Thalassobaculum sp. OXR-137: one gene and its partner. The protein of the gene in region 1 binds, or shares a complex with, the protein of each later gene. Links are inferred from orthologs where the notes say so. Each region holds a gene or a part of one and is shown on either strand. Other genes may lie near its edges. The genes, in order: uvrA and mfd.

What was found.
Region 2: the proteins of uvrA (region 1) and mfd are in contact, whole or in part, in a crystal structure (PDB 4DFC), measured with the Escherichia coli proteins. The link is inferred for Thalassobaculum sp. OXR-137 from one-to-one orthologs.

What each region holds. Positions count from the first base shown.
Region 1 is NZ_CP139715.1:3,746,455-3,754,497, forward strand. Bases 1,407-4,816 are described here. They hold uvrA (excinuclease ABC subunit UvrA), read right to left. Parts: upstream 4,496-4,816; coding sequence 1,607-4,495; downstream 1,407-1,606. Also shown: T8K17_RS17335 (hypothetical protein), read left to right, coding at 1-863; T8K17_RS17340 (hypothetical protein), read left to right, coding at 1,062-1,403; ssb (single-stranded DNA-binding protein), read left to right, coding at 4,846-5,394; T8K17_RS17355 (class I SAM-dependent methyltransferase), read left to right, coding at 5,418-6,260; T8K17_RS17360 (sensor histidine kinase), read left to right, coding at 6,381-8,043. UniProt on the Escherichia coli protein: The UvrABC repair system catalyzes the recognition and processing of DNA lesions. UvrA is an ATPase and a DNA-binding protein. A damage recognition complex composed of 2 UvrA and 2 UvrB subunits scans DNA for abnormalities.
Region 2 is NZ_CP139715.1:4,067,414-4,076,091, forward strand. The notes cover bases 2,618-6,662. They hold mfd (transcription-repair coupling factor), read right to left. Parts: upstream 6,316-6,662; coding sequence 2,818-6,315; downstream 2,618-2,817. Other genes in these bases: T8K17_RS19045 (formate/nitrite transporter family protein), read right to left, coding at 2,618-2,682; T8K17_RS19055 (succinate dehydrogenase assembly factor 2), read right to left, coding at 6,335-6,601. Outside these bases: istA (IS21 family transposase), read left to right, coding at 1-826; IS21-like element helper ATPase IstB, read left to right, coding at 823-1,695; more of T8K17_RS19045, read right to left, coding at 1,813-2,617; ATP-dependent DNA helicase RecG, read left to right, coding at 6,739-8,678. UniProt on the Escherichia coli protein: Couples transcription and DNA repair by recognizing RNA polymerase (RNAP) stalled at DNA lesions. Mediates ATP-dependent release of RNAP and its truncated transcript from the DNA, and recruitment of nucleotide excision repair machinery to the damaged site.

The DNA of each region.
Region 1 (8,043 bases):
GCGGCGCCGGGGCGGGGATGGAGGCGGTGTCCGTCCGACCCGTCGTTTTCGAGGTGCCGCGCAAGGACACCGAGGCGCTGAAGAGCCCGGCGGCGCTGGAGAAATCGGTTGAGGAGGCCCAGCGCGACGCGGAGCGGGCGGAAGAGGCCATGGTCGAGGCGGCCAAGGACCGCATGGTGATGCGGTTCTGGCCGGTCGCCAATGTGCGCAAGCGTCTCGTCTCCTGCTACCACGCCGACCTGCATGTGCCGGACGACGTCGATCTCGGCCGCGGCAGCGGTGGCTCGTCGGGGACGGGGGCGGTGGAGGCCGCGATGGACCGGCTGGTGCTGAGCCATGCCGGCCGCGCGCTGACCGAGGCGGCCGAGCGCCGGATGCGGGCGCTCCTCATCATCCCCGTGCATTTCGAGACGGTGGCCGCCAAGGGCTTCCGGCAGGCCTATCTGGACGTCTGCAAACTGTTGCCCCGCATCGCCGAGCAGCGGGCGATGCTGATGGTCCGCGACCTGCCGGACGATGTGCCTCAGGGACGTCTGCACACGATCTTCACATACCTGTCGCCGTACTTCTCTGGATTCGTGGGGGATTTCAGCCTGTCATTCCGGCGCGCGGACAAGCTCGGCGGGGTCGGGCTGGTGGCGGTCGCCGTGAACGGCGCGGAACTCGGCAGTCCCACGGTGGAGGGCAGCAAAGCCCTCAGGGCATTCAGTACCGGCAACAAGGCGGGCAAGATGCGGCGCTATTTCTACGGCGCCCAGACCTTCGACGCGGCCACCGCCGCCCGCCGCGCCCAGTTCGACTACGTCCAGGGCCTGGGCGTGGCCCCCTCCATGCCGATCCACGGCAAGGTGTTCAACATCTGACCGACTGTCGGCTTCTGCGGGAGCGAGCGTGCCTTCCTCTCGGCGCCTAAACCTGCCCCGCGCTTGTCGTCGTTCTGCGAGGCCATGCGATACTGCGCACAGGCGAAGCGGCAACAGGGACTCATGGGCCAGGGCGGAACACGATGGGGTTGGAAACGCCGGCTGCTCGTTGTGGCGGTGGCGTTTATTGCCTTGCCCATGGGCGGGGTGATTTTCCTGGCCTTTCAGGAGGGCGAGTACCGGCGCGAGCCATCGCCGGACGGCCGATATACCGCCATCGCCACCTACCGCGTCCTCGACGCCATGGTGCCCCGGTTCCCCGGCCAGTCGGGGGACAAGGCCGGCCACATTCGGATCGAGGGAACGGACGGCACGGATTACGGTCGAATGCCGGTGCCCATGGTGTCGATGATCTACGACATCCGGTGGGAGGTGGGCGGCGCCTATCTGGTCGCCATCGGCGACTGGGATTTCGAGGCGCGCCAGGTCGCCTACTGGAATGCGGACCAGACCGAGAAGACCGTGGTACCGCTGCGATGAGGGGCCCGCAGACAGCGCCTTAGCTGTCGTGGCAAATCCGCGAGCGCCAGGATGACGCACTCCCCGGCCTTGTGCCTGGGCCCACGGTTCTGCCGTCCCGTCCGTCCGCGCATTCTGCACAGAGTGCCCGTACCGTCCCGCCGTAGGCCCCGTCGCAGGCCACGGCACAGGGCCGGGGAGTGGGGGCCGTGAGAGAGGTGCCCCTACGCCGATTTCTTCGCCGGAGTGGGGCGCAGGTAGCGTTTCAGGTAGGAGCCGGTGTAGCTGCCTTCCGTCGCCGCGACGTCTTCCGGCGTGCCCTGGGCGACGATACGGCCGCCGCCGTCGCCGCCTTCGGGGCCGAGATCGACCACGTGGTCGGCGGTCTTGATGACCTCCAGGTTGTGCTCGATCACGATGACCGTGTTGCCCTGATCGACCAGCGCCTGCAGCACTTCCAGCAGCTTCCGCACATCCTCGAAATGCAGCCCCGTGGTCGGCTCGTCCAGGATGTAGACGGTCCGCCCGGTCGCCCGGCGCGACAGTTCCTTGGCGAGCTTCACCCGCTGCGCCTCGCCGCCGGACAGGGTGGTCGCCTGCTGGCCGATCTTCACGTAGCCGAGGCCGACCCGCTCCAGGGTTTCCAGCTTGTCGCGGATCGAGGGCACCGCCTTGAAGAAGACCGCGCCTTCCTCCACCGTCATGTCAAGAACGTCCGATATCGACTTGTCCCGGAAAGTAATTTCCAGCGTCTCACGATTGTAGCGCTTGCCCTTACAGACGTCGCAGGTCACGTACACATCCGGCAGGAAGTGCATCTCGATCTTGATGACGCCGTCGCCCTGGCAGGCCTCGCAGCGCCCGCCCTTCACGTTGAAGGAGAAGCGGCCCGGCGCGTAGCCGCGGGCCTTGGCTTCGGGCAGGCCGGCGAACCAGTCGCGGATCGGGGTGAAGGCGCCGGAATAGGTGGCCGGGTTCGAGCGCGGCGTGCGGCCGATCGGCGACTGGTCGATATCGACCACCTTGTCGACATTCTCCAGCCCGGCCAGATGCTCGAACGGGGCGGCGTGTTCGCGGGCGTTGTGCAGCCGTCGGGCCAGCGCCTTCCAAAGCGTCTCGATCACCAGGGTCGACTTGCCGCCGCCGGACACACCGGAGATGCAAGTGAAGGTACCCAGCGGGATCTTCAGGGTGACGTTCTTCAGGTTGTTGCCGGTGGCCCCGGTCAGGGCGATCTGCTTGCCCTTCTTCGCCTTTCGGCGGGTCGCCGGGATCTCGATCTGCTCGAAGCCGGCCAGATACTTGCCGGTCAGGCTGGCCGGATTGGCCATGACCTCGGCCGGGGTGCCGGCGGCGACGACGGTGCCGCCATGGACCCCGGCGCCCGGGCCCATATCGACCACGTAGTCGGCCTCGCGGATCGCGTCCTCGTCATGCTCGACCACGATCACCGTATTCCCGAGGTCGCGCAGCCGCTTCAGGGTGGCGAGCAGCCGGTCGTTATCGCGCTGGTGCAGGCCGATGGACGGCTCGTCCAGCACGTAGAGCACGCCGGTCAGGCCCGAGCCGATCTGCGAGGCCAGCCGGATGCGCTGGCTCTCGCCGCCGGACAGGGTGCCCGAGGAACGCGAGAGCGTAAGGTATTCCAGGCCCACATTGTTCAGGAACCCCAGCCGCTCGTTGATCTCCTTCAGGATCCGTTCGGCAATCTCGCCCTGTTTCGTCGTCAGGCTGCCGGACAGGTCGGTGAACCAGGTCACGGCCGTGCCGATGGAGAACTCGGTCACCTCGGAGATGTTCAGCCCGGCGATCTTCACCGCCAGGGCCTCCGGCTTCAGGCGTTGGCCGCCGCAGGCCTCGCAGGGCGCGACGGACTGGTAGCGGCCCAGCTCCTCGCGCACCCAGGAGCTGTCGGTCTCCTTCCAGCGCCGGTCCATGTTGGGGATCACCCCCTCGAACGGCTTGTTGGTCTTGTAGCTGCGCAACCCGTCATCGAAGGTCATGGTCACCGGGGTCGTTCCGGTACCGAAAAGAATGCCCTGGCGGGCCTCCTCCGGCAGATCCTCGAACGGCGTGTCCTGGGAGATGTCGAAATGCGCCGCCAGGCTCTTCAGCGACTGGGCGTAGTATTTCGAAGAAGAACCGGCCCAGGGGGCGATGGCCCCGGCCTTGAGGCTCAGCTTCGGGTTCGGCACCACGAGCTGCTCGTCGAAATACATCTGGCTGCCGAGCCCGTCGCAGGTCGGGCAGGCGCCGAACGGGTTGTTGAACGAGAACAGCCGCGGCTCGATCTCGTCGATGGTGAAGCCGCTGACCGGACAGGCGAACTTGGCGGAGAAGGTGTGCCGCTCTCCGCTATCGGCGTCGTCGGCGAAGAGCAGGCCGTCGGACAGCTCCAGAGCGGTCTCGATGGAATCCGCCAGCCGGGTCGAGATGCCCTCGCGCACCACCAGCCGGTCGACCACCACCTCGATGTCGTGCTTGCGCTTCTTGTCCAGCGCCGGCACGTCCTCGATCTCGTACAGCTCGCCGTCGACCCGCACGCGCTGGAAACCGCGCCGGCGCAGCTCGGCCAGTTCCTTGCGGTACTCGCCCTTGCGGCCACGCACGGTCGGGGCCAGCAGGTAGAGCCGTGTGCCTTCGGGCAGAGCGCAGATCCGGTCGACCATCTGGCTGACCGTCTGGCTCTCGATCGGCAGGCCGGTGGCGGGCGAGTAGGGGACACCGATGCGGGCGAACAGCAGCCGCAAATAGTCGTAGATCTCGGTGACCGTACCGACCGTGGAGCGCGGGTTGCGCGAGGTCGTCTTCTGCTCGATAGAGATTGCCGGCGACAGGCCCTCGATCAGGTCCACATCCGGCTTCTGCATCAGTTCGAGGAACTGACGGGCATAGGCCGACAGGCTCTCCACGTAGCGGCGCTGACCCTCGGCATAGATCGTGTCGAAGGCGAGCGAGGATTTGCCGGACCCGCTCAATCCGGTCAGGACCACCAAGCTGTCCCGCGGCAGGTCGACATCGACGTTGCGCAGGTTGTGTTCGCGGGCACCGCGTATGCGGATCGCCCGCAGCTCAGGGGTGGCCGGCTTCGGCAAAGACGGGTCGGGCGCCATCGGGTCCTCGAGAGTCGCGGAAGGAGAACAAATATAGTACACAGAGGCCCGGTATGACCACCTGTCCGAATATGCACTCTAAGTATAGCCTTGGGGCGCGGTAACAAGGCTGTGGGTAACTTTCGCCGACCGGGGTAGCGGATAGTGCGACTCGGATCGTTACGAATTCGGATCGATAAGCGGCGGGTCGAGAGTTCGAAACTAGATTTGCAGTTTCCCGCGGTTCTTCGCCGTTTGCAGTTTGGTCACGGCAGTCTTTGCGCATCGGGGCAGGCTGTGGGATTGTCGCCCAAACCGTTCCATGGACCGCATCATGGGACGAGGTTCGGAACAAACAGAGAGCGAGAAACATGGCGGGCAGCGTCAACAAGGTGATTCTGGTCGGCAATCTGGGCCGCGATCCGGAAGTGCGATCGACCCAGGACGGCCTGAAAATCGTGAACCTCGCGATTGCGACCTCGGAGCGCTGGCGCGACCGGACCTCCGGCGAGCAGCGGGAGCGCACCGAGTGGCATCGCGTGGTGATCTTCAACGAGAACCTGGCGCGGATCGCCGAGCAGTATCTGCGCAAGGGCAGCTCGGTCTATATCGAGGGCCAGCTCCAGACCCGTAAATGGACCGACCAGAGCGGGCAGGAGAAGTATTCCACCGAAGTCGTGCTGCAACGCTATCGCGGCGAGCTGACCCTGCTTGGCGGCCGGGGCGAAGGCGGCGGCGGCGGCGACTACAGCCGCGGCGACGATTACGGCGGCGGGTCTTCGGGTGGCGGCTACGGCGGCGGCTCGTCGGGTGGCGGCAGCTCCTCGGGCGGCGGCTATGGCGGCGGTTCCTCCGGCGGCGGCGGTGGCCAGCCGCCCATGGGTGGGCCGAGCGACCTGGACGACGAGATCCCGTTCTAACCGGATCGGCACGTGGAGGGGGCATGGACCGGTTTCGCGACGCGAATCGCGCCAAGTGGGACGAGCTGGTTCAGCCCCATCTGACCTCCGGCTTCTATTCGGTGGATGCCCTGCGCGCGGGCAACCGCCGGCTCGACCCGATCGTGGAGGAGGAGCTCGGCCCGGTGGCCGGGCTCTGCGTCCTGCACCTTCAATGCCATTTCGGGCTAGACACCCTGACCCTGGCGCAGCGCGGGGCGACGGTCACGGGGCTCGATTTTTCCGGCGAGGCGATCCGCGCGGCCCGCGCCCTGGCGCAGGAGACCGGCCTCTCCGCCACCTTCGTGGAGGGCGACCTCTACGCCGCGCCCGAGTTGATCCCCGAGCGTTTCGATCTGGTCTTCGTGAGCTGGGGGACGATCTGCTGGCTGCCGGACCTCGCGGGCTGGGCCCGGATCGCCGCCGATTTCCTGAAACCCGGCGGTCGCCTGTATTTCGCCGATTGCCACCCCCTGGCCTATGTCTGGGACGAGGGGCAGGGCGCCTGCGAGGCGGCGGCCGGGCGGTTCAAGACCAAGTATCGGTATTTTCACGACCCCGCGCCCACCGAACTGGACGACCCGGACGATTACGGGAGCGCTCACAAGACCGTGAACACGCGGACCTACGAATGGGCCCATCCGGTGTCGGAACTCGTCACATCAGTAGCCGCGGCCGGACTCGCTTTCGAGTTCCTGCACGAGCATCCGACCATCACCTGGGCGCTGCTGCCCAGCCTGGTCGAGCGGGCCGACGGTCTTCATGCCTGGCCGGAGGGCACCGACCCGCTGCTTCCGCTCAGCCTGTCCTTCAGCGCACGGAAGCCGGACGGCCTCTATTCGAATTGATTCCAATAGTTTTGGAATGTTAACGATATTGAAAGGCTTCGGGGCAAGCCTCTTGGGTAAGCTGGGTCACCAAGAGAACGGGCGCAGTCTGGCCTGATTTTCGGAACCTACGGACAAAGCATGGACCGTAAAGCGAGGACCGACGGGCAGGCGTCTGTGGCACCGCGCTTCGGGTTGCTGCTCCCTGTCATCGGTCTTATCGCCGGGCTCGTGGGCGCCGTCTTCGCGATGGCTTGGCTGGCCGCGGATGCTCAGGACAGGCAGGCGGTGGACGCCACGCGGCATACCCTGCGCAGCATCATCGACGGGAACCGTCGCGAGCTTGGCGGCTGGACGTCGGACTACGCGTACTGGAACGACTTCGTCGAGCACGTCGTTCTCGCCCCGGACGCGGTCTGGATCAATGACAATGTCGGGCTCTACGCACAGCAGAATCTGGGCGTGGACATCACCTTCGTGGTCGACGGATCGAACGAACCGTATGTGGTCTCCGTCGCCGAGGAGTTGACGGTCGACGGCCGTCTGCTGGAACTGCCGGCCGAACTCGTCGCCCTGGTCCGCGCCGCCAGAAGCGATCCCGGGTCTCCAAATATGCGCCCGGTGGCCCAGGAGACCTACGTCCGGTACGGCGACCAGATTTTCATGGCCGCCGCCGCCGTCGCGAAATGGGAGGACAGGGCCGAGCTTCCCGTACGCAAGGGTGGGCCCGCGGTCCTGATCTACCTGCGGGAGATCAATGACGATCTGCTCGCCGCATTCGCCGCCGATTACAGGATCGACGGCCTCCGCCTGCTGACCGAGGCCGGTTCGGTGGCCGACGTCCTCGATCTTACCGGTCTCGACGGCAGCACCGTGGCCCGGCTCACCTGGCGGAGCCCGAAGCCGGGCACCAAGTTCCTGCACGAACTCATCATGCCCATGGCGGCGATCCTGTTCGTGGCGATGGCGTCGCTGGGCTGGATCGTGTTTCGCATGCGCTCCGTCTTCGCCCAGTTCATGGAAGCCCACCACGCGCTGGAAGACCGGACAGAGGCCTTGCGCATGGCCCGGGACGACGCCGACCGGGCCAACAGGGCGAAGACCGAGTTCCTGGCGCAGATGAGCCACGACCTGCGCACCCCGCTGAATGCCATCCTCGGCTTTTCCGAGGTGATCGCCCTGCAGACTTTTGGCTCCGACGCGGCAGCGGCCGAGCGCTATCGCGATTACGCCCGTCAAATCCACACCGGGGGCGATCACCTGCGGTCGTTGATCGACAGCATCCTGGACGTGGCGCGTCTGGATTCCGGCCGCTACGAATTCCAGGGCAAAATGGTCTCGATGGACGAGGCGGTCGAGACCTGTCTGGTGCTGCTGAAGGGGGATCTGGACGCCAAATCCTTCTCGGTCTCTGCACCGCGCAGCGGGCTGAGCGTCTGGGCCGACCCGAACGCGCTGGAGCAGATCCTGCTCAATCTGGTTGGCAACGCCGCCAAGTACACCCCGAGGGGCGGCTCGATCTCGATCGAGGTATCGCGGGTGGCGGACGGTGTGGCGGTGGCGATACGAGACACCGGCCGCGGCATGACGTCCAGCGATACCGCATCGGCCTTCGAGCTGTTCACCCGCGGGTCGGCCGGCGGGGCCGCGACCTCCGAGGGCGCCGGCCTCGGCCTGAGCATCGTCAAACGCCTGATCGATCTGCATGGCGGCACCGTGGAGATCGAATCGACCCCCGGCAAGGGCACCCTGGTCACCTTCGTGCTTCCGAACAGGGCCGTCCGCTCGGAGGCCGGCCGGGCGA
Region 2 (8,678 bases), 320 kb from region 1 along the record:
GGTCCTGGGGCATAGCCGCCTGATCTGGGCACGGTTCGTCGCCCATCAGGACCTAGCGACAGTGCTGCGCTGCCACGTCGCCGCCTTCGACGCGATCGGCGGCGTGCCACGCGAGCTTCTCTACGACCGCATGAAGACGGCGGTGATCGGCGAAGCTGCTGACGGGGAGCCGCGCGGCATCGTCTACAACAGGGCCCTTGTGGATCTGGCCCGCCACTATGGCTTCCACCCGCGCGCGTGCCAGCCCTACCGGGCCAAGACCAAGGGCAAGGTCGAGCGGCCGTTCCGATACATCCGCGAGGACTTCTTCTTGGCCCGTTCGTTCCGCAACCTGGACGATCTGAACGAGCAGCTGCGGCGCTGGCTGGACAGTGTCGCCAATCCCAGGGTGCATGCCACAACCCGGCGGGTCGTGAACGAGGCGTTCGCCGAGGAGAAGCCGCACCTGCTGGTTCTGCCTCTGGCGCCGTTCCGCTCCGTACTACGTCTGGAGCGACGGATCTCCCGGGAAGGGATGGTAAGCGTCGGTGGCAACTTCTACAGCGTTCCGGATGCCACCCGGCGGCGCACGGTCGAGGTGCACACGCTCGCCCAGGAGATCAGGATCTTCGAGGACGGCACGTTGATCGCGACCCATCCGGTCCTGGAAGGCCGCCACCAGCGCCGGGTGGCTCCTGGACACCGAAAAGGAGGGGGCTCCACAGGACGAAGACGTGGAGCCGACGGAGATGTGGTCGTCAGCCGAACCGGCGACGTGGTCGCTCAGCGCTCCCTGGAGTTCTACGACGCTGTCGCTCGCCGTCTTGCCCGGGAGTGCCGGTCATGAGCGCTCCAGGTGATCTGACCCCGTCGACCCTGGAGCGGATCCGCCACGATCTGGTCGGTCTGAAAATGCCACGCGCCCTGGAAGCCCTCGATCAGGTCGTGCGCCGCCTCGAGCACGGGGAGATCGGTGCTCTGGAGGCCATCGACATGCTGCTCGCCGAGGAACTGACCCTGCGCGAGAACAGCCGCATCAAGACGGCCCTGCGCATGGGCCGACTGGCGACCATCAAGACGCTCTCAGGGTTCGACTTCTCCTTCCAGCCGTCGCTCGACCGCGATCGTATCCTCACCCTCGCACAACTCGGCTTTATCGGTCGCTGCGAGGTCGTCCACTTCCTCGGCCCGCCCGGCACCGGCAAGAGCCATCTGGCCATCGCCCTCGGCGTCGAGGCGGTGAAGGCAGGGCGCAGTGTCTACTTTTGCACACTCGCCGACCTGCTCGGGCAACTCGCCCGCGCCGAGCGCGAGGGACGGCTGACGGAACGCATACGCTTCTTCTGTCGACCGGCTCTGCTGATCGTTGACGAGATCGGCTACCTGCCCGTCGTTCCTGGGGGTGGCAACCTGTTCTTCCAGCTGGTCAACGCCCGATACGAGCGTGGTGCGATGGTCCTGACCTCCAACCGCGGCTTTGCCGAATGGGGCGAGGTGTTCGGAGACCCGGTCGTCGCCACCGCACTCCTCGACCGCCTGCTGCATCATGCTCTGGTCATCCAGATCGAAGGCTCCAGCTACCGGTTGCGCCAGCACGCCGACCTCATGCCCGAGCACGTCCGCTCCAAGGCTACCATCACACCGCCGACCCCAGCACCGCTACGACGGCCAAGGGGACGGCCGCCCAAAAACGACCACATCACCGCGACAACCTGACCGGCGAAACTGGGGAAATTTACTTCGGCGCTTCTGGGGAAATTACGGGCGGCATTGACAGACGCCGGCCGGTCGTCGCCCGTCCGGTCGATCCGCTTGGGTCTGCTGAGGAACACTTCAGATCTCCTGGTACACCTGACCGTAGGAGATGAACGCGAACAGCACGGTCCCTCCGATGACGTTGCCGATCAGCGCGGGGATGAAGAACCCGAAGACCGCCCCCGACAGGGTGATGCTGTCGGCCATGACCAGGGCCACGATCTCCATGGTGCCTGCGATCACATGCGAGAACTCGCACAGCGCGATGATGTAGGCGACCACGAACACCACCGCGAGGGCCGAGCCCTTGCTGTTGGCGTTGACCCAGACCAGGGCGGCCACCAGGAAGCCGGCACCCACGCCTTTGGTCAGGGTCACGAAGAAGCCGCCGTCGACCGAGTGCCGGCCGAGGTGCAGGATCGCCTCGCGCATGTCATGGGAGATCGAGGGCAGCCACATCAGGAAGGCGGCGAAGATGGTGACGCCGACGATATTGGCGGCGAGCACGATGCTCCAGTTCCGGGTCAGCGCCAGGAAGTTGGCGCGGGTCGGCGCATGACAGATCGGCAGGACCGGGGTGATCGTGTTCTCGGTGAAGAGCTGCAGGCGGCCCAGAACCACGATGATGAAGCCGACCGTGTAGCCCATGTCGCCGACCAGGGAGGCCCAGCCGGCATCGCTGTCCAGCCGCCCCAGGATGGCGGCCTCGGCGATGACGGAAAATCCGATGGCGAGCCCGGCGGCCAGTCCCGAGAAGGCCAGAGACAGGGTCGGCCGGCGGAGCTCCTCCACCCCGTTCAGCCGAACGACCTCGAACATCTCGTCCGAGGACAGCGGCCGGAGTTCCTCCACCCGCTGAGCGCTCTTCTCCGCCTCCTCGACATTGGAGCGGGCTTTGGTCACCCGCGCCGGCGATGTGGCACGGGCCTCGTCCGACTCGTGGGGCACGATGTCTTCGGGGTCACTCCCGTGCGACGCTTTGTTTTCCGGTCCGGGCTTTGATGTGTTCATTCAAGCTACAATGTCGCGGGCGGCCTCCGGTTCCCCGAAAGCCGCCACCAAGCCGTCGACATCACGGAACTGTTATGCCGCCAGGGCGGCCAGTTCCTCCATCAGCCGGGTCAGCCCCAGCACCCGCTGCTCCGGCTTGTTCCAGGCGCGGCGGTAGACCAGCTTGTGATCCGGGCGAAGCTGCACCGAGCCCGCCTGCTGCTGCATGAAGTTCACCAGCTTCTGCGGGTTGGCGAAGGTGTTGTTGCGGAAGGCGACGATGGCCCCCTTCGGTCCCGCATCGACTTTCTCGATCCCGGCCGAGCGGCACAGGCCCTTGATGGCGACCACCTTCAGCAGGTTCTCCACCTCCGGCGGGGTCGGGCCGAAGCGGTCGGCCAGCTCGGCGGCGAACCCGTCGATCTCGTCCTGGTCCACCAGCATGGCGATCCGCCGGTACAGGCTCATGCGCACCGACAGGTCCGGCACATAGGCGTCGGGGATCAGGACCGGCATGCCGATGGCGATCTGCGGCGTCCAGGAGCTGTCCTCGGTCACCGCCCCCTCGCCCGCCCGGGCCGCTTCCACCGCCTCGCGCAGCAGTTCCTGGTACAGCTCGATGCCGACTTCCTTCACCTGGCCCGACTGCTCGTCGCCCAGCAGGTTGCCGGCCCCGCGGATGTCCATGTCGTGGCTGGCCAGCGAGAACCCCGCCCCCAGGCTGTCCAGAGTCTGCATCACCTCCAGCCGGCGCTTGGCGATCGGCGGCAGGACCTTGGTCGGATGGGTGGTGAGATAGGCATAGGCCCGGGTCTTCGACCGGCCGACCCGGCCGCGCAGCTGGTAGAGCTGGGCCAGGCCGAACATGTCGGAGCGGTGGATGACGATCGTGTTGGCCGAAGGAATGTCGAGGCCGCTCTCCACGATGTTGGTGGACAGCAGCACGTCGTAATTGCCGTCGGTGAAGGCCGTCATCACGTCCTCCAGCTCGGTCGGCGCCATGCGGCCATGGGCGAGGCCGATGCGCAGGTCCGGCACCAGCTTCAGCAGCCGCTCGTGCACCCGGCTCAGGTCCTCGATGCGCGGGCAGACATAGAAGGTCTGGCCCCCGCGGTAGCGCTCGCGCAGCAGGGCCTCGCGGATGATGACCCCGTCATAGGGCATGACGAAGGTGCGCACCGCCAGCCGGTCGACCGGCGGGGTGGCGATCAGGCTCATCTCGCGCACGCCTGACAGCGCCATCTGTAGGGTGCGCGGGATCGGCGTCGCCGTCATGGTCAGGACGTGCACCTCCTTGCGCAGGTCCTTCAGCCGCTCCTTCTGGGTCACGCCGAAATGCTGTTCCTCGTCGACGATGACGAGGCCGAGATTGTCGAACTGATTCTGCTTCGACAGCACCGCGTGAGTGCCGACCACGATGTTCACGTCGCCGGTGCGCAGGCCCTCGCGGATCTCGTTGGCTTCCTTGGTGGTGACCAGGCGGGAGAGCTGGGCGACCCGCATGGGGAAGCCCTGGAACCGGTCGCGGAAGTTCCGATAATGCTGGCGGCAGAGCAGCGTCGTCGGCACCACGACCGCCACCTGATAGCCTTGGCCAGCCGCGACCAGGGCGGCGCGCAGGGCGACCTCGGTCTTGCCGAAGCCCACATCGCCGCAGACCAGCCGATCCATCGGCCGCGAGGACGCCATGTCCTCCAGCACGTCCTCGATCGCCTTGAGCTGATCTTCGGTCTCGGTGAAGGGGAAGCGGGCGCAGAACTCGTCATAGGTGCCCGGCGGCGGATACAGCGGCTCGGTCTTGCGCAGCTCGCGCTCTGCGGCGATGGCGATCAGCGCCTCGGCCATGTCGAGCAGCCGCTTCTTAACCCGCGCCTTGCGCGACTGCCAGCCGGCGCCGCCCAGCTTGTCGAGCTGCGCCTTGGTCTCCTGGCTGCCGTAGCGCGACAGCACGTCGATGTTCTCGACCGGCACGAACAGCTTGTCACCGCCGAGATATTCCAGGCGCAGCACGTCGTGGGGGGCACCGCCGATCTCCAGGGTCTCCAGCCCGAGATAGCGGCCGATGCCGTGCTCGGAATGGACGACGTAGTCGCCCGCCTCCAGGGAGGAGACCTCGCGCAGGAAGTCCTCGCCCCGGCGCTTGCGCCGCCGCGACGGGCGGACAAGCCGCTCGCCGACGATGTCGGGCTCGGAGATGACGGTCAGGTCGCCACGCCGGTAGCCGTGCTCCAGCGGCAGCACCGCCGTCGCCACCGTGGCCGGCGGCAGGGCCATCGCCGCCTCGAGGCTGGGCGCCGGTTCGATCGCGTCGATGCCATGGTCGCGCAGCAGATGGGCCAGCCGGTCGCAGGAGCCCTCGCTGTAGCCGGCGACCACGACCCGGCGCCCCTTGCCGATCTCGTCCACCACCGCATCGCGCACGGCGTCGTAGACGGCGGAGCCGCCGCGCGCCCGCGCCTCGGCCAGATCCACCCCGGACTGGGCACCGAAATCGATGACGGCTCCGTCCTCGGGCAGGGAGAACGGCGTGAACGCCCCCACCGCCCGGTCGGCCATCAGAACCGACCAGTCCGCCGGCGCCAGATACAGGGCATAGGGGCCGAGCGGACGGTAGATGCCGCCGGCCTCCGCCCCGCCGGCGCGCAGCATCTGCACCCGGGCGTCGTGATACTCCTCGATCTGCTCGAACCGCGCGGAGGCGGATTCCTCCGCCTGGTGATCCAGGGTCACCGGCGCGTCGTCGACATAGTCCAGAACGGTGCCGAGCGTCTCGTGGAACAGCGGCAGCCAGTGCTCCATGCCGCCATGGCGCCTGCCGGCGGACACCGCCTCATACACCGGATCGGCCGTGACCTCGGCGCCGAACAGGGAGCGGTAGCCGGAGCGGAAGCGCTGGATCGTCGCGTCGTCGAGCAGCACCTCGCCGACCGGCAGGAAGGCCACGCTCTTGCGCTTGCCGGTGGTACGCTGGGACATCGGGTCGAAGCGCCGGATCTCCTCCAGGTCGTCGCCGAAGAAGTCGAGGCGCACCGGCTCCTCGGTACCCGTCGGGAACACGTCTACGATGCCGCCGCGCACGGCGTATTCGCCCTGCTCGCGCACAGTGTCGGACCGGTTGTAGCCGTTGCGGGTGAAGAAGGCGGTCAGGTCGTCCAGCGGCATGGACTGGCCGAGCTTGAGGACCAGGGTGGCGCCGTCGAAGAAGCTCTTGGGCGGCACCCGCTGCAGCACGGCGTTGACCGTGGTCAGGACCACCGTCGGCTTGGCGTTGCGCTTGCGCGCGGCGAGCCGGGCTAGCGTGTCGATCCGGCGGCTGACGATCTCCGTATTGGGCGACACCCGGTCGTAGGGCAGACAGTCCCAGGCCGGGAGCTGCATCACCCGCAGGTCGGGATCGAAGAAGGCAATGGCCCGGGCCAGGGCGGCGACCCGCGTGTCGTCGCGCGCCACATGGAGCAGCAGACCGCGGGCATTGGCCAGCGCGGCGATCGCCTCGGCATCCACCCCTTCCGGGGCCGACGCGATGGCGACGCGGCCGACGGCTTTCGGGAAGTCGGCAAATAACCGGTCGTGGTCGCCCACCATGTCCATGGGCCGGTCCTTCTTCTTCTCAGGCCTGGGTCAGTTTGAAGTCGCGCAGCATCTGCAGCACCGGCGTGTCGAACTCGTCGGGCGGGGTCTCCTGCCCGGTGATCCAGGTATAGAGCCGCGGATCCTCGATGCTGAGCAGATGCTCGTAATCGTCCAGATCGGAAACTTCCAGGGTGTCGAGATGCCGGTCGGCGAAGGCGCCGAGCAGCAGGTCGGTCTCCTTGGTGCCGGTATAGGTACTGCGGTAACGCAGTCGCTTGCGGCGGGCTTCCAGCGCCTCGGTCATACGGCACTCCTCTTCGAGATGTCCGACCCGGATTCTTGCCTTGCGGCGGCGATGGTCTCGCAATGCCGGGCTGTGGGATATAAAGCAGGGACAGACCCGAGACCACCCCCGGCACGCCGACTGGACGAGTTGCGACATTGCGCCCTGAGATTCTCTTTCCGCTCTTTGCCGATGTCGGCCAGCTGACGGGCATCGGCCCGCGCTACGCCAAGCTGATCGAAAAGGCGGTCGGGGCGCAGATCGTCGATCTGCTCTGGCACCTGCCGAGCGGCATGGTCGACCGCCGGTTCTCCCCGACGGTGGCCGACGCACCGGACGGGATGATCGCCACCCTCACCGTCACCACCCTGCGCCACGAGCCCGGCCGGGGCCGCGCACCCTACCGGGTGATCTGCGCCGACGAGACCGGCGAGATCGAGCTGGTCTATTTCCACGCCAAGGGAGACTGGCTGGAGAAGCTGCTGCCGCACGGCCAGAAACGGGTGATCAGCGGCAAGGTCGAGCGGTTCCGCGGCAAGGCGCAGATGCCGCATCCCGATCACGTGGTGCCGTTGGAAGAGGCCGAGAGCGTGCGGATCGTGGAGCCGACGCATCCCTCCACCGACGGGCTGCATCAGCGCATCCTCCGCAAGGCGATCGAGGGCGCTCTGGCGCGGGTCCCGGCGCTGGACGAGTGGATCAACCCGACCCTGATTCAGGCGCGCGGCTGGCCCGCCTGGGACGCGGCGGTGAAGGCGGTGCACCATCCGGAAAGCCGGCTGGAGATGGAGCCGGACTCCCTGCCCCGCCAGCGCCTGGCCTATGACGAGATCCTGGCCAATCAGCTCGCCCTCGCCCTGGTGCGCGCTCGCATGAAGAAGCAGAAGGGCCGCGTCATCAAGGGCGACGGACGGCTGCGCGACGCGATCCTGAAGAACCTGCCGTTCAGCCTGACCGGCGCCCAGCGCACGGCCTTGTCCGAGATCGAAGGCGACATGGCGGCACCCAACCGGATGCTGCGCCTGCTGCAGGGCGATGTGGGCAGCGGCAAGACCCTGGTCGCCCTGGTCACCATGGCCAACGCCATCGAATGCGGCGCACAGGCGGCCCTGATGGCGCCGACCGAGATCCTGGCCCGCCAGCATTTCGCCACCATCGAACCGCTGGCCCGCGCCGCCGGCATCCGCTGCGAGATCCTGACCGGGCGGGACAAGGGCAAGACCCGCGGCGCCATTCTCGGCCGCATCGCCGAAGGCACGGCGCAGATCGTCGTCGGCACCCACGCCCTGTTCCAGGAGGAGGTGGAGTTCCGCGACCTCGCCGTGGCGGTGATCGACGAGCAGCACCGCTTCGGCGTGCACCAGCGCATGGTGCTGGGGCAGAAGGGTCAAGGCGTCGACATCCTGGTGATGACCGCCACGCCGATCCCCCGCACCCTGGTGATGACCGCCTATGGCGACCTGGACGTCTCGCGCCTGACCGAGAAGCCGCCGGGCCGCCAGCCGATCGACACGCGGGTGGTCTCCAACGACCGGCTGATGGACGTGATCGAGGGCGTGTCCCGGCGCATGGATGCCGGGGCGAAGGTCTACTGGGTCTGCCCGCTGGTGGAAGAGTCCGAGGTGCTGGACGTCGCCGCCGCCGAGGAGCGGGCCGCCACCCTGCGCGAGCGGTTCGGCGACCGGGTGGGGCTGATCCACGGCCGCATGAAGGGGCCGGACAAGGACAAGATGATGCTCTCCTTCAAGGAGGGGCCGGTCGACCTGCTGGTGGCCACCACGGTGATCGAAGTCGGCGTCGACGTGCCGGACGCCACGGTGATGGTGATCGAACACGCCGAGCGCTTCGGCCTCGCCCAGCTTCACCAGTTGCGCGGCCGCATCGGGCGCGGCGACAAGGCCTCCACCTGCCTGCTGGTCTACGCGCCGCCGCTGAGCGAGACCGGGCGCGCGCGGCTGTCGGTCATGCGCGACAGCGAGGACGGGTTCCGCATTGCCGAGGAGGACCTGAAACTGCGCGGCGCCGGAGAGGTGCTGGGCACGCGCCAGAGCGGCCTGCCGACCTTCCGCCTGGCCGATGCGGCCGCCCATAACGACCT